3 regions of the Rhizobium aouanii genome follow, and region 3 is predicted to be linked to each of the others. Evidence: riboswitches for the same ligand, from Rfam matches in the RefSeq annotation. Region 3 holds a riboswitch; each other region holds the start of a gene.
The links. A riboswitch is a leader RNA that binds a small molecule or an ion and turns the genes downstream of it on or off. The one in region 3 is predicted to bind cobalamin.
Positions count from the first base shown of each region.

Region 1: it holds a riboswitch for cobalamin, as region 3 does, so the genes downstream of both, cobU (bifunctional adenosylcobinamide kinase/adenosylcobinamide-phosphate guanylyltransferase) here and nrdH (glutaredoxin-like protein NrdH) in region 3, are expected to answer to the same signal.
Region 2: it holds a riboswitch for cobalamin, as region 3 does, so the genes downstream of both, bluB (5,6-dimethylbenzimidazole synthase) here and nrdH (glutaredoxin-like protein NrdH) in region 3, are expected to answer to the same signal.

Region 1 covers NZ_JBAMYD010000008.1:145,820-150,495, forward strand. Annotated here, with positions in the region: gene cobN (cobaltochelatase subunit CobN) at 1-779, opposite strand, end outside; gene cobW (cobalamin biosynthesis protein CobW) at 784-1,833, opposite strand; gene cobU (bifunctional adenosylcobinamide kinase/adenosylcobinamide-phosphate guanylyltransferase) at 1,838-2,347, opposite strand; cobalamin riboswitch at 2,725-3,121, opposite strand; gene V8P77_RS15880 (chloride channel protein) at 3,381-4,676, shown strand, end outside.
Region 2 covers NZ_JBAMYD010000030.1:8,686-13,361, reverse strand. Annotated here, with positions in the region: gene V8P77_RS33060 (DUF2865 domain-containing protein) at 1-226, shown strand, start outside; gene V8P77_RS33055 (SDR family NAD(P)-dependent oxidoreductase) at 236-982, opposite strand; gene bluB (5,6-dimethylbenzimidazole synthase) at 1,184-1,870, opposite strand; cobalamin riboswitch at 1,913-2,101, opposite strand; gene V8P77_RS33045 (methyl-accepting chemotaxis protein) at 2,464-4,338, shown strand; gene V8P77_RS33040 (hypothetical protein) at 4,399-4,676, shown strand, end outside.
Region 3 covers NZ_JBAMYD010000037.1:6,634-11,309, reverse strand. Annotated here, with positions in the region: gene V8P77_RS34360 (heavy metal translocating P-type ATPase) at 1-2,004, shown strand, start outside; cobalamin riboswitch at 2,168-2,391, shown strand; gene nrdH (glutaredoxin-like protein NrdH) at 2,673-2,894, shown strand; gene nrdI (class Ib ribonucleoside-diphosphate reductase assembly flavoprotein NrdI) at 2,904-3,317, shown strand; gene nrdE (class 1b ribonucleoside-diphosphate reductase subunit alpha) at 3,287-4,676, shown strand, end outside.

The DNA of each region.
Region 1 (4,676 bases), on a different contig from region 3:
CTGCCGGGCATCTCCCCCACAAGGGGGGAGATCAGGGATGAGAGGTCCCGCTCCATATCCAAGGCCGAAGGTGCGTCACCTTCAAACGGTTCTTTTGTGGGAAGCCCATGCAACTTGCCGATCTCCCCCCTTGTGGGGGAGATGTCCGGCAGGACAGAGGGGGGTACCACGACCAAAGACGTCTCTGAAAGCGAACCAACAATCCGCCGCCACGCCTCGACCCCGATCACCCCCCGCCCCGGCCACCAGATACCTGCCTTAATCAAAGGCACAGCCGGCACCGGCTTCTCGGCACCCGACAGCATCGCCTCGGCATAGTCGAGAAAGGCCCGCGCATTGGCATCTCCGCCCTCGATCAGATAGGCCCAGAGCGCGTTGAGATCGTCGAGGTCGATATTCGAGAAAGGAACCAGCCCCGCATCCGGCCTGGCGTCACCCGGAAGCACCGCGATCAGCGCACCGGCGCGCGCTGCTGCCGCATGCAGCGCCTCCAGCGCATAATGAAAGTAGCTGGCGCCGCCGAGTGCGCGCACGATGATCAGCTTCGCATGCCGCGCCGTGCGCTCGATATAGGTGTCGACCGACATCGGATGCTTGAGACTCATCAGGCTGGCGAGCCTCAGCGAAGGTGCCGCCCCGCACTCGCGATGAGCGGCTGCAATCGCGGCAAGCTCGCTGTCGGCCGCCGACAGGAACAGGATATCGCCCGGCGTCTGCCCGAGGTCGATTGCCTCCTCGCCGTCGCTGATCGTTCCCTGCTGGGCCAGAAGCAGATGCATCGGGTTACGCCAGCGCTTCGATCGCCGCCCTCACCGCGTCCTGATCCATTTCGTGCAGGCCGATGACGACAAGGCGCGTGGCGCGTTTTTCGCTTGGCGTCCAGGCGCGGTCGAAATAATGGTCGATGCGGCTGCCGACGGCCTGGAGCTGCAGGCGCATCGGCTTACCTGAGACATCCACGAAACCCTTGAGCCGCAGCACGTCATGGGCTGATATGATGCCCTTCAGCCCTTCGACAAAGCCGGCGGGATCGGCGATCGGGCCGAGCTCGACGACGAAGCTGTCGAATTCATCGTGGTCGTGCGGCGCACCGTCCTCATGCTCCAGCTCGTGGCGCGACTTGCGATTGGCGATATCGTCCTCCGTGCCGATGCCGAGGCCGAGCAGGATGCCGGCCGACACCTCGCCATTCCGCGCCTCGATCATCACGGGCTTGCGCACCGTGCGGGAGGCGACCTCGTCGCGCACCCTGATGAGGCCGGCAGCGTCGATCAGGTCAGTCTTGTTGAGCACGATGAGGTCGGCGCAGGTCAGCTGATCCTCGAACAACTCCTCGATCGGGCTCTCGTGGTCGAGCGCCTCATCCTCGGCGCGGCGCGCATCGACGGCATCATGGTCGTCAGCAAAACGGCCGGCGGCAACAGCGGCGCTGTCGACCACCGTGATGACGCCGTCGACGGTCACCTGGGTGCGAATGTCGGGCCAGTTGAAGGCGGCGACCAGCGGCTGCGGCAAAGCAAGGCCCGAGGTCTCGATGACGATATGGTCGGGCCGCTGTTCGCGCTCGAGCAGCTTCGTCATCGTCGGAATGAAATCGTCCGCAACGGTGCAGCAGATGCAGCCATTGGTGAGCTCGATGATGTCGTCCTCGGTGCAATTCTCCGCACCGCAGCCCTTCAGCACGTCGCCATCGACGCCGAGATCGCCGAATTCGTTGATGATCAGCGCAATCTTCTTGCCGCCGGCATTGGTGAGCAGATTGCGGATCATCGTCGTCTTGCCGGCGCCAAGGAAGCCGGTGATGACGGTTGCGGGAATCTTCTGCTGGTTCATGGACTTAACCCTTCATTTTCAGCGGCAGGCCTGCCGCGATGAAATAAACTTCGGCGGCCATCGCCGCGATCGACTGGTGCAAGCGGCCGGCATGATCGCGAAAATCCCGCGCCATGCGATTGTCGGGCACGATGCCGAGACCGACCTCGTTGGAAACGAAAACGAGCCGCGCTTTCGCGGCGGGAAGGAAATCGGCAAGGGCGGCAAATTCCGTCGCCACGTTCCGCTCCTCCATCATCAGATTGGTGACCCAGAGCGTCAGGCAGTCGATCAACACGATGCGCCCCTCGCCGTCGATGACGGTAAGTTTGCCGACGAGATCGAGCGGCTCTTCATGCGTCGTCCAGGATGGGCCGCGATCGGTCTTGTGTTGGGTGATGCGCACCTGCATCTCCTCGTCCCATGCCCGTCCGGTGGCAAGGTAGTGGCGATCGAGACCGGTCGCCGTCACGAGGTCTTCGGCGAAGCGGGATTTGCCGGAACGTGCGCCGCCGAGGACGAAGGTGGCGGTCATACTCAAACGCCCCTCAGAGAAAGTGCGTAGCCGTGGCTTGTTCCGCGTGCACCATTCTCGGCTACTGAGGGTGTGACGCCCCCGTCTGTCCTGCCGGACATCTCCCCCCTAAGGGGGGAGATTGAATCGCCGAGAGCTTTTCTCCAAACAATTGATGTAGGACGACGGTCGTGCTGCTTGCCGATCTCCCTCCTTGTAGGGGAGATGTCCGGCAGGACAGAGGGGGGTACCCAGCATTCGACATAAGCGGCCGAAAGCACTCCTCTTGCAGCGCTGCTTGGAAGCGTCGCGCGCGCCGCACCAGGCCACGCCGAATTCAATCGTTCAGCCAAGACAACCTCCGTGCTGGCAACGGGCATAATACCCAGGTGTGGGCTTCTCGCCCGGCACGCATGGCAGGTCTCCTGGCTCGCGGTTATCGGCCGCGATCGGGGCTGACCGGAAACCGGTCGCCCTGATCGTGCCAGCGGATCATCCTCGCCTTCCCGGCTGCATCGGTGAAAAGGTGGACGATTCGTAGACTTGAGAGGCGTCCGACCCCGGTTGATCACCATGCATATCCAGTGGCTTTTCCGGCATGTCGCCCATCCCGCCCGCTTGCATTATTGCAAGCCGTCAGCCGGAAGGGCTTGATACCGGATGGAAGACCCTGACCGCTCTACAGTCGCGGGGTCGGCTGTGATGAAGGCGCCCGGCTTGGGTCCGCCCCGCCACATTCCCTTTTCATCCGGAAGGGCGCAACACCGATCCGGAACCATCCGTTATGTCAGGATGGTCAGTCGACCATCCGTTATCGGGATGGTTAGGCAAGCGCAGGGATGAAGTCAACCGGCCTTCGCGGCCGCCTGATCGCCAGTTCCGAGGCGTGGCTACCCAAACACGACTTACCCTACCTAGAATATCGTCATTTATCAGAGACTTACGTCATCGAAATTTATTCCAACCGCCGGCTTTTCGCCGCAATTGCATCGCAAGCGGACTGCGCGACCATCTCTGCCCTTGACCGGGCCTCTCCCCGCCTAGTTGTCTAGCCATGCTTATGAAATTGGATCGGCGCCGTTTCCGCGCGCTGCGTGTTTTCTTCGATCCGGGACGCCTGCGGGCGCTGACCCGGCGTAGCGAGGTCGGCCTGTCGCTGGCGGGCGCCGTCGTCGGCATCATCTCCGGTCTCGCCGTCACCGGCATGAGCTACGTCTCCAACGAGCTGCATCAGCTGGTCTTCGGCATCGCCGACAGCGAACGGTTGAGCTCCTCCGAGATTGAGAACAAGCTGCTCCTGCTCACCGCCCCGGTTATCGGCGGAGCCCTGCTCGGTCTGCTGCTTTTCGTGCTGGCGAAACGGCGCAAGAAGCCGATGGTCGACCCGATCGAGGCCAATGCGCTGCATGGCGGCCGCCTGTCACTGACCGACAGCATCATCGTTGCCGTGCAGAACCTGATCTCCAATGGTTTCGGCGCCTCCGTCGGCCTGGAGGCCGGCTATACCCAGCTTGCCGCCGGGCTCGCCTCGAAATTCGGCCTGAAGCTGCAGCTTCGCCGCTCGGACCTGCGCACCCTCGTTGGCTGCGGCGCGGCAGGCGCTATCGCCGCCGCCTTCAACGCGCCGCTGACCGGCGCCTTCTATGCTTTCGAGCTGATCATCGGCACCTATACGATCGTCTCGCTGACCCCTGTCGTCGTCTCCGCCCTTGTCTCCACCTTGGTCGCAAGACTGCTCGCCGGCAGCGATTTCACCATCGATATCGGCAGCTTCGGCTCGGTCGCGCCGGCCGACTATATTCCTGCCCTGCTGCTCGGCGTCTTTTGCGCCGGCATCGGCATCCTGATCATGCAGGGCGTCGCCTTCATCGAGGAGCTCGCGCGCAAGAGTTCGATCGCCCCACCCTTCCGCCCGGCACTCGGCGGCATCATCGTCGGGCTGTTGGCGATGATCTCGCCGCAGGTGCTCTCAGCCGGCCACGGCGCGCTGCATCTCAACCTTTCCCATGACGTGGCGATCCCGACGCTGATCGGCCTCTTCTTGTTGAAATCCTTCGCCTCGGCGATCTCGATCGGCTCCGGCTTCAGGGGCGGTCTGTTCTTCGCCTCGCTGTTCATGGGCGCACTGCTCGGCAAGCTCTTTGCCTATTGCGGCCCCTATTTCGCCGATGCGACGCTGACGCCCGTCATCTATGCCGTGGTCGGCATGAGTTCGCTTGCCGTCGCCGTCATCGGCGGACCGCTGACCATGACGTTCCTGGCGCTCGAAATCACCGGCGATTTTCCGATCACCGCACTGGTGCTCGCTGCCGTCATCACCTCCTCGCTGGTCGTGCGATCGACCTTCGGC
Region 2 (4,676 bases), on a different contig from region 3:
GAGCGAACCGCCGCAGCAGGGCTCGATCACCACCATCCGCACCAATCCCCCGGCGAAGGATGCGGCAGCGCAAATCCCACCGCAACCGTCCGTTCCCGAGCGCCCGTATGATCCGACGCAGAACCGCGTCCGTCAGGTCGGCCCGCAATTTCTGGCCGGCGATCAGGGCTCGATCGACCTCGCCAACCCGGCAACGCCGGGCCCGCAGCCGCAACAGCAGCAGTGATTGAAATGGTCAGTAGGTCGTACGGCCGCCGCTCAGATCAAACGTCGATGCGGTCGTGAAGGAGTTCTCTTCGGAGAGCAGCCAGACGACCATGGAAGCGATCTCACCAAGTTCGACAAAACGGTCGCGCGGAATGCGGACGCGCATATATTCGATAAATTCGGGTGTTAGCCCGTCCAATATAGGTGTCTTTGCTGTGGTCGGCGTTACCGCGTTCACGGCGATCCCCGTCTTTGCGAGTTCCTTGCCCAGAGACTTGGTGAAGCCGAGCACACCAGCTTTCGCTGCGCTGTAGGCGGCGATGTTCGGATTTCCTTCCTTGCCCGCAACCGAGGAGATATTCACGATCCGCCCGTAGTCGCGCTTTGACATGACCGGAACGACGTGGCGGCAGCAGTTGAAGGTTCCCGTCAGGCAGACATCGACAACGTCTTTCCACTCGCCGAGATCGTATTCGATTGTGGGCTTGACCGGACCGGTAATCCCGGCGGAATTGACGAGGCCGTCGATACGGCCAAAAATCTCCTCGGTCGCCGCCGCCGCGTTTTTCACTGATTGGGGATCTGCGACGTTGACGCCGAAAGCGACCGTGCCGGATCCGAGAGCGGAAGCGCTGTCGTTTGCCATGTTTTCGTTCAGGTCCCAGATGGCCACCTTGCCGCCGGATTGGATGACGCGCTCTGCAATGGCATAGCCGATGCCGCGCGCACCGCCTGTGATCACGATGATACGTTCCTTCAAGTCGATCATGTTCATTGGGCCGTTATCCTCCGATTGAGCCGCCGAAGCCGAATATCTATTGGAAATTCCGGAATTTCGGCTTCAGCCTATCGATATGGAGGACAGGAATAAAGATATCTCGGCCTCGCACGGCGCCCACGATACCGGCATCGGTTCGCTCACCTTGACCGTCAATGGCGTGACTGTGCGATTGAGGCCATGCCCCACCGCACTGCCCTAGGTGTTCAGTCCCCATCCATCGTGGAAGACCAGTTCCTCGAGCGGTAGCCGCTGCCGCCAGCCTTTGACGGCGAGTTCCGGCTCGTCATAGAGCCGGTCGACGAAACCGGCGCAGAGCCAGGCGACCACCTCGATATGTTGGGGTATGCCGAGAATGTCCTTCAGATCGCCTTCGCGAAAAATGCTGACCCAACCGATGCCCACCCCTTCCGCCCGCGCCGCAAGCCAGAGATTCTGGATGGCGCAGACGGTCGAGTATGAATCCATTCTCGGATTGTGGGTGCGCCCCAGCACCACGCTGCCGCTGCGCGTGGGATCGCAGGTCACGCATATGCCGAGCGGCGCCTCCACGATGCCTTCGAGCTTGAGGGCGCGGTAGGCCTGCTGCCGCTCGCCGGCAAACATCAGCGCCGCCTCCTCGTTGGCGCTCGCGAAGGCATCCCGGACGCGCGCCCGCACAGCGGCACTTTTCACCAGAATGAAATTCCACGGCTGCATGAAGCCGACGGACGGTGCGTGGTGAGCGGCCGTCAGCAGCCGCTGCACAACATCGTCAGGCAAAGGATCGGGTCGAAACTGGCTGCGAACGTCGCGCCGCGTCATGATCGCGTGATAGACGGCCTCGCGTTCGGCCAAGGAAAAACCGGACGCCGCCGAAAGGGCATCCTCGTCAAAGGGTCGCATCGTCAAATCCCCAACAACGCAACCGTCCCGCCGTCCGCGCGGATCGGTCTATCTTGCCAGGCCGGTCTTCTGACTGGGCGTCATCCGTCTGCCGCAGCCTTCCCGGCAAAGGGCCAGTGGCATGATGAAGCGGCAAGCGTCGGCCTTACAGCGTTGGGCACGTTCCGGTCTTGCACCGGATTCCCGATTCTCCCGCCCTGGACGGCGGGCACCTGACGGCGCATCTATTTCAGCAAACCGGCGCGGCGGCAAGCCGCGAACCAGATGGTTGATTCTAGCCGCGCGCGCCAAGCGGTGCCATCTGTCTCTTTTCTTCGGCCGCGTAGGGAACATGGACGCGCGACATACCTCTTCTCCCCGGGGCGAGGCAGATCTCCAGCGGGCGCAATAGCGAAATAACCCGCGTGTGCTCCGGCATCCCATTCTACTTTATGATTTATTCACACATCAAATACACACTGCGTTTGCGCGTTTTGGGTTGCTATCAGGACATGGGCATGAGGGCTCGTGATGTAACCGCCAGCGAGGATGCCCGTATTGAGACGCCGGTCGGGAACATCTCCGACTGAGCCGCAATTCTAGGCTGCCGCGGAATGTTCCAATTTTTGAAAACGATGCCTCTGACAGCCAAGCTGGCGGCGATTATCGTTGCCGTCAACCTCTGCGGCATTTCCGCCTTCGCCACCTATACCTGGATGTACGAAACCCGGGCATTGATCGATGGCGCCAAGGCCAACTGGTCCAAGGATGCGGAGCAGTTTGCCTCTCTGGCCGCGGGCGGCGTGAAGTGGGGCAAGGCGAACGCCGTTCGCGAGGCCTATTCGCTCTACCGCGACGACCCTTCGCTCGATCTCGTGCAGTTTGCCGCATTCAACGCTGAGCCTGCCGCCGTCGACACGTGGACACGCGACGGCATCAACGGCCTGCCCGCACCGGCCGATCTGGTCAAGAGCCTCGGTGCCAAGCCGGAAAAAACGACGATCGATGACGGCGGGATATCCGCCGGCGTGGTCACGATCATAGCGCCGCTCCCGCTCGACAAATCAGGAAAAGCCACCGGCTATATCGTCACGAACTGGTCCGTCGAAAAAATCGCTGCTGAAGTCAGGCAGAAGGTTCTCGTTTCGCTGCTCACGCAGTCGCTGATCACCGCCTTGGCCGTCGTCGCCTTCCTTCTCGCCATGCGCAGCCTTGTTGGCCGGCCCATCAGGATCCTCAGCGAAAGAATCAGCGCATTGCAGAAAGGCGATCTGGCCTCTCCCGTCACCTATAAGGAAAATGGCGACGAGATCGGTTTTCTGGCACGCGCGTTGGAAGTCTTCCGCCACGAGGCAATTGCGAAGGTCGAAAGAGAGCAGGCCGCTGCCGAGCAGAGCGCCTCGCTCGACGCCGAACGGGCGCGCAACGCATTGTTCACGGAAGAGGCCAGCAACACCCAACGGCTGGTCATGACCGCTCTTGCAAATTCATTGGAAAAGCTCGCCGCAGGCGACTTCTCGATACATCTGGCCGATCTTGGTCCGGAATTCGATAAATTGCGGCAGGATTTCAACAACATGGTCCAGGCCGTCGCGGCCGCGCTGACGGAGATCAAGGCCGCCTCCGTAGCGGTTGAAGGCGGCTCCAGCGAGCTGGCCTCCTCCGCAGATCAGCTCGCCAAGCGGACCGAGCAACAGGCGGCATCACTGGAACAGACCGCTGCCGCACTGGATGAGGTGACCACGACGGTCAGAACATCGTCGCAGCGTGCCGAAAATGCCGGGAAGCTGGTCGAGGAGACAAAGCGGAGCGCCCATGTCTCAGCGACGGTGGTGCGCGATGCAATCGGCGCGATGGACCGTATTCAGACCTCATCGAGCCAGATCGGCCGCATCATCGGCGTCATCGATGAAATCGCGTTCCAGACGAACCTGCTGGCGCTGAATGCCGGCGTCGAAGCCGCGCGTGCCGGCGAAGCCGGCAAGGGTTTTGCGGTTGTCGCGCAGGAGGTGCGTGAACTCGCCCAGCGGTCGGCAAATGCGGCGAAGGAAATCAAGAACCTGATCAATGTGTCCGGTCAAGAGGTTGCCGCGGGCGTCGGGCTGGTGAACGAAACCGGCGACGCCCTGCTGAAGATCGAGGAGCAGATCAACCGCATCAGCGATAGTATCGCTTCCATCGTCCAGTCCTATCGCGAACAGGCGACGGGTCTGCAGGAAATCAACGGCGCGATCAACCAGATGGATCAGGCGACGCAGCAAAACGCGGCAATGGTCGAGGAAACCAACGCGGCCTGCCAGGAACTGCTGCAGCAGGGACGCCTTCTGCAGGACTCGGCCGGCAGGTTCGTCGTCGGCGCATCTACCGCCAGCCAGCCCAAACCCGTTCAAGTCGCCCGCCAACCGCGTCCCGAGCCCAGAGTCTTCACGCAGCGGCATGCAGGAAATGCCGCCGTTGCCGCTGCTCCCGGTGCCTGGGAGGAGTTCTGACGTCGTCTGCATCCGATAAGCCGTAGTTCTCAGCAACCTATAATCAGGAAGGAAACACTTATGAAGAAAATCGTGCCCGCATTTCTTTTGGCCTGCACTGCATTTGCCGTGCCCGTGGGCGTATCCATGGCGCAGGATGCCAAGCTTGCCCCGATCTCCGACTACGTGACGAGCGACGTCAAGCCCTGGCTCAACGACCCCGCCATCATCGAGGCTGTCAAAGTGCAGAACGCTGCCAACGCCAATCTCAGCGCAGCCGATGTCGACGCCCTCGACAAGAAGTGGCGTGCCGAAGTCGATGGCTCCGACCACTCGATGATCGACGGCGTGCTCAACAA
Region 3 (4,676 bases):
GCGCCTGCGCATACCCAGGGCTCGCAGCATCGTCACGACCATGGACATGATCACCGCGATCACGCGGGCCATGATCACGACCATCCTCACGATCATGGCGAGGAAATCGAAGGGCTGCACGGGCACGACCATGCGGCGATGGCCGGTCCCTGGTGGAAGAGCAGGAAGGGCCGGCTGACTATCCTTTCGGGTGCGGCACTCGTTGCCGCCTATATCGTCGGCCATCTGGTGCCGGCGATCGCATCCTATGCCTTCATCGTCGCCATGCTGATCGGGCTGGTGCCGATCGCTCGGCGCGCCGTCATGGCTGCCTTCTCTGGAACACCGTTTTCGATCGAGATGCTGATGACGATCGCCGCCGTCGGCGCCGTCATCATCAATGCCGGCGAGGAGGCGGCGACCGTCGTGTTCCTGTTCCTCGTCGGCGAGCTGCTGGAAGGGGTGGCGGCGGGCAAGGCGCGCGAAAGCATCCAGTCGCTGACGGGTCTGGTGCCGAAGAATGCGCTGCTCGAAGACAATGGGCAAACGCGGGAAGTGCCGGCAGAAAGCCTCGCCGTCGGGGCGATCATCATGGTTCGTTCCGGCGACCGCATCTCGGCGGACGGCATCATCATCTCAGGCGAGAGCGCCATCGACGAGGCGCCGGTGACGGGCGAAAGCACGCCGGTGCGAAAGGGCGTCGATGCCATCGTCTTTGCCGGCACGGTGAACGGCGATGCGATGCTCAGGGTTCGCGTCACCGCGGCTGCGGCCGACAATACCATCGCCCGTGTCGTCAAGCTGGTGGAGGAGGCGCAGGAATCCAAAGCGCCGACAGAACGCTTCATCGATCGGTTTTCGCGCTATTACACGCCCGGCGTGGTCGTGGTCGCAGCACTCGTCGCGGTCGTTCCGCCGCTGCTGTTCGCTGGGCTATGGGGCGAATGGGTCTATAAGGGCCTTGCCATTCTTTTGATCGGCTGCCCCTGCGCACTTGTCATTTCGACGCCGGCGGCAATCGCCGCTTCGCTTTCATCGGGTGCGCGGCGCGGGCTGTTGATGAAGGGCGGCGCTGTGCTGGAAACGCTCGGCAAGGTGACGATGGTCGCCTTCGACAAGACAGGCACGCTGACGGAAGGCAAGCCTCAGGTAACTGACATCATTTCTTTTGGCCTGAGCGAGTCGCAGGTGCTGTCGCGTGCGGCGGTGCTGGAGCAGGGCTCCAGCCACCCGCTGGCGCTGGCGATCCTCAACCGCGCCAAGGCGGACGGCGTTCCCGTGCCGCCGGCCTTCGAGCTGGAAGCGCTGCCGGGCAAGGGCGTCACCGGCAAAGTCGGCGGTGAGACGCTGGACCTGCTGTCGCCGCCCGCCGCCCGAGAGCGCGGGGCGCTCAGTGCGGAACAGGACGCCCGCGTCGCGGCGCTGAACGACGAGGGCAAGAGCGTGTCGGTGCTGCTCGTCAACGGTGTTGCGGCCGGCCTTATCGCCATGCGCGACGAGCCGCGCGAGGATGCCGAGGCCGGGCTCGCTGCCCTCAAATCAGCCGGCATCAAGGCGATGATGCTGACCGGCGACAACAAGCGGACGGCAGCAGCCGTTGCCGGCATGCTCGGCATCGACTGGCGCGGCGAGATGATGCCTGAGGACAAGCAGCGGGTCGTCGGCGAATTGAAGCGCCAGGGCTTCGTCGTCGCCAAGGTCGGCGACGGCATCAACGACGCTCCGGCGCTGGCAGCGGCCGATACCGGTATCGCCATGGGCGGCGGCACCGACGTGGCGCTGGAGACGGCGGATGCCGCCGTGCTGCACGGACGCGTCGGCGACGTGGCGCGGATGATCGAACTTTCCAAACGCACGATGCGCAACATCCTGCAGAATATCACCATCGCACTCGGGCTGAAGGCGGTGTTTCTGGTGACGACAATCGCCGGCATCACCGGTCTCTGGCCGGCGATCCTCGCCGATACCGGCGCCACCGTGCTGGTGACGATCAATGCGCTCAGGCTGCTCCGAATAAAAATATGAATATCGTTTGGGGAGCCGGCTTCTGCCGGCTCTTTTATGATGGGTTCTCCACAGCGCTTTCCCGTTAACGCTTCATTATCCACATCATACACAGGCGCGGCGATTCGTTGCCGCCATTGCTGCGACGCCATAACAACTTGTTGACGTCATCAGCGATTCGAGTACCATATCTAGTGTTCGAGGTTCCGTCGATTCGTGAGGATCGGCGGCTAAGACGGGAATTCGGTGCGTTTCGCCATCATGGTGCGGCAATGCCGGAGCTGCCCCCGCAACTGTAAGCGGCGAGCAACTGTCCGATTTCAGGTCACTGGAGCATGATGCTCCGGGAAGGCTGGGCAGGCGCTTTGACCCGTGAGCCAGGAGACCTGCCTCGAACGAAACGTCCACGGGCGGGGTGTCCGGACGGTCGCGTTGCATGGCTGCGGGGAATCTCCGCATCGCGTTTCGCTGGCCCGAACCTCCGCCCCCGAAACCTTCGCATTGAGCCACTTCGGGGTGAAGTCATGTCAGTATCTCAGTTCAGGCCGCCACCCGCACCAAGGAGAGGGCGGATCACGCCCAGCGGCTGAACGAGCCGCATCGCTGCAAAATACAGAGTGGTTTCGACGGATATCGAGAGATTTCCGATCGATGTCCTGCGTCCCAATCGCGTCGTTACGAGGAATATCATGACCATCACCGTCTACAGCAAACCTGCCTGCGTCCAATGCACTGCCACCTACCGCGCCCTCGACCGCCTGGGCGTCGACTATGACATCGTCGATATCTCTGAGGATGCCGAAGCGCTCGATCGCGTCCGCAGCCTCGGCTACATGCAGGCGCCTGTCGTCATCGCCGGCGAGCAGCATTGGGCCGGTTTCCGCCCCGACATGATCAGCGCACTTTCCTGAGGAAAGGCGATGGGTCTGATCGTCTATTATTCCAGCCGATCCGAGAACACCCATCGGTTCGTCGCCAAGCTCGGACTGCGCGCGGCACGCATTCCGCCAAGTGGCGCAGACGCGTTCGATATCCGCGAACCCTTCGTGCTTGTTGTGCCGACCTATAGCGGCGACGGCGGCAAGGGTGCCGTTCCCAAGCAGGTGATCCGTTTCCTCAACGATACGGAAAATCGAGGACACATCCGCGGCGTGATTGCCGCGGGCAACAGCAATTTCGGCGAAACATACGGGCTCGCCGGCGACGTGATCTCAAGGAAGTGCCAGGTGCCTTACCTCTACAGGTTCGAACTGCTGGGCACAGAAGCGGATGTCGCCAACGTCAAACACGGAATGGAACGGTTTTGGACACGGGAATTCTTGAACGCCCTTTGAAAGCAGCGGAAACGCTCGACTACCACGCGCTGAACGCGATGCTGAACCTCTATGATGATCAGGGGCGGATTCAGCTCGAAAAGGATCGTTTGGCGGCTAAGCAGTATTTCCTGCAGCATGTGAACCAGAATACGGTGTTCTTTCACAATCTCCGGGAAAAGCTCGATTACCTCGTGACCGAGGGCTATTACGAGCAAGAGGTTCTCGACCAGTATTCCTTCAATTTTGTGCGCGACCTGTTCGACCAGGCCTATGCAAAGAAATTTCGTTTCCCTACCTTCCTCGGCGCCTTCAAATACTACACCAGCTATACGCTGAAGACCTTCGACGGAAAGCGCTATCTCGAGCGCTATGAGGATCGTATCTGCATGGTGGCGCTGGCCTTGGCGCGCGGCGACGAGGGCCTTGCCCGCGACATGGTCGACGAGATCATTTCCGGCCGCTTCCAGCCGGCAACGCCGACCTTCCTCAATGCCGGCAAGAAGCAGCGGGGCGAACTGGTTTCCTGCTTCCTGCTGCGTGTCGAGGACAATATGGAATCGATCGGCCGGTCGATCAATTCGGCATTGCAATTGTCAAAGCGGGGCGGCGGCGTGGCGCTGTCGCTGACGAATATCCGCGAGGCGGGCGCGCCGATCAAGCATATCGAGAACCAGTCTTCGGGCATCATCCCTGTCATGAAGCTGCTCGAAGACAGCTTCTCCTACGCCAACCAGCTCGGCGCGCGGCAGGGGGCGGGTGCGGTCTATCTCAATGCCCATCATCCCGATATCATGCGCTTCCTCGACACCAAGCGCGAAAATGCCGACGAGAAGATCCGCATCAAGACGCTGTCGCTCGGCGTCGTCGTACCCGATATCACCTTCGAGCTCGCGAGGAACAACGAGGACATGTACCTGTTCTCGCCCTATGATGTGGAGCGCGTCTATGGCGTGCCCTTCACCGAGATTTCGGTGACGGAAAAGTATCGCGAAATGGCTGATGACGCCCGCATCTCCAAGAGCAAGATCAAGGCGCGCGAATTCTTCCAGGTGCTTGCCGAAATCCAGTTCGAGAGCGGCTACCCCTACATCATGTTCGAGGACACGGTGAACCGCGCGAACCCGATCGCCGGGCGCATCTCGATGAGCAATCTCTGCTCGGAAATCCTTCAGGTGAGCGAGGCCAGCGAATATCATGACGACCTCTCCTACAAACATCTCGGCAAGGATATTTCCTGCAATCTCGGCTCGCTGAATATCGCCGCGGCAATGGATTCGGCCGATTTCGGCAAGACGATCGAGACCTCGATCCGGGCGTTGACGGCCGTTTCCGACATGAGCCACATTTCATCGGTTCCCTCGATCGAGAAGGGCAATG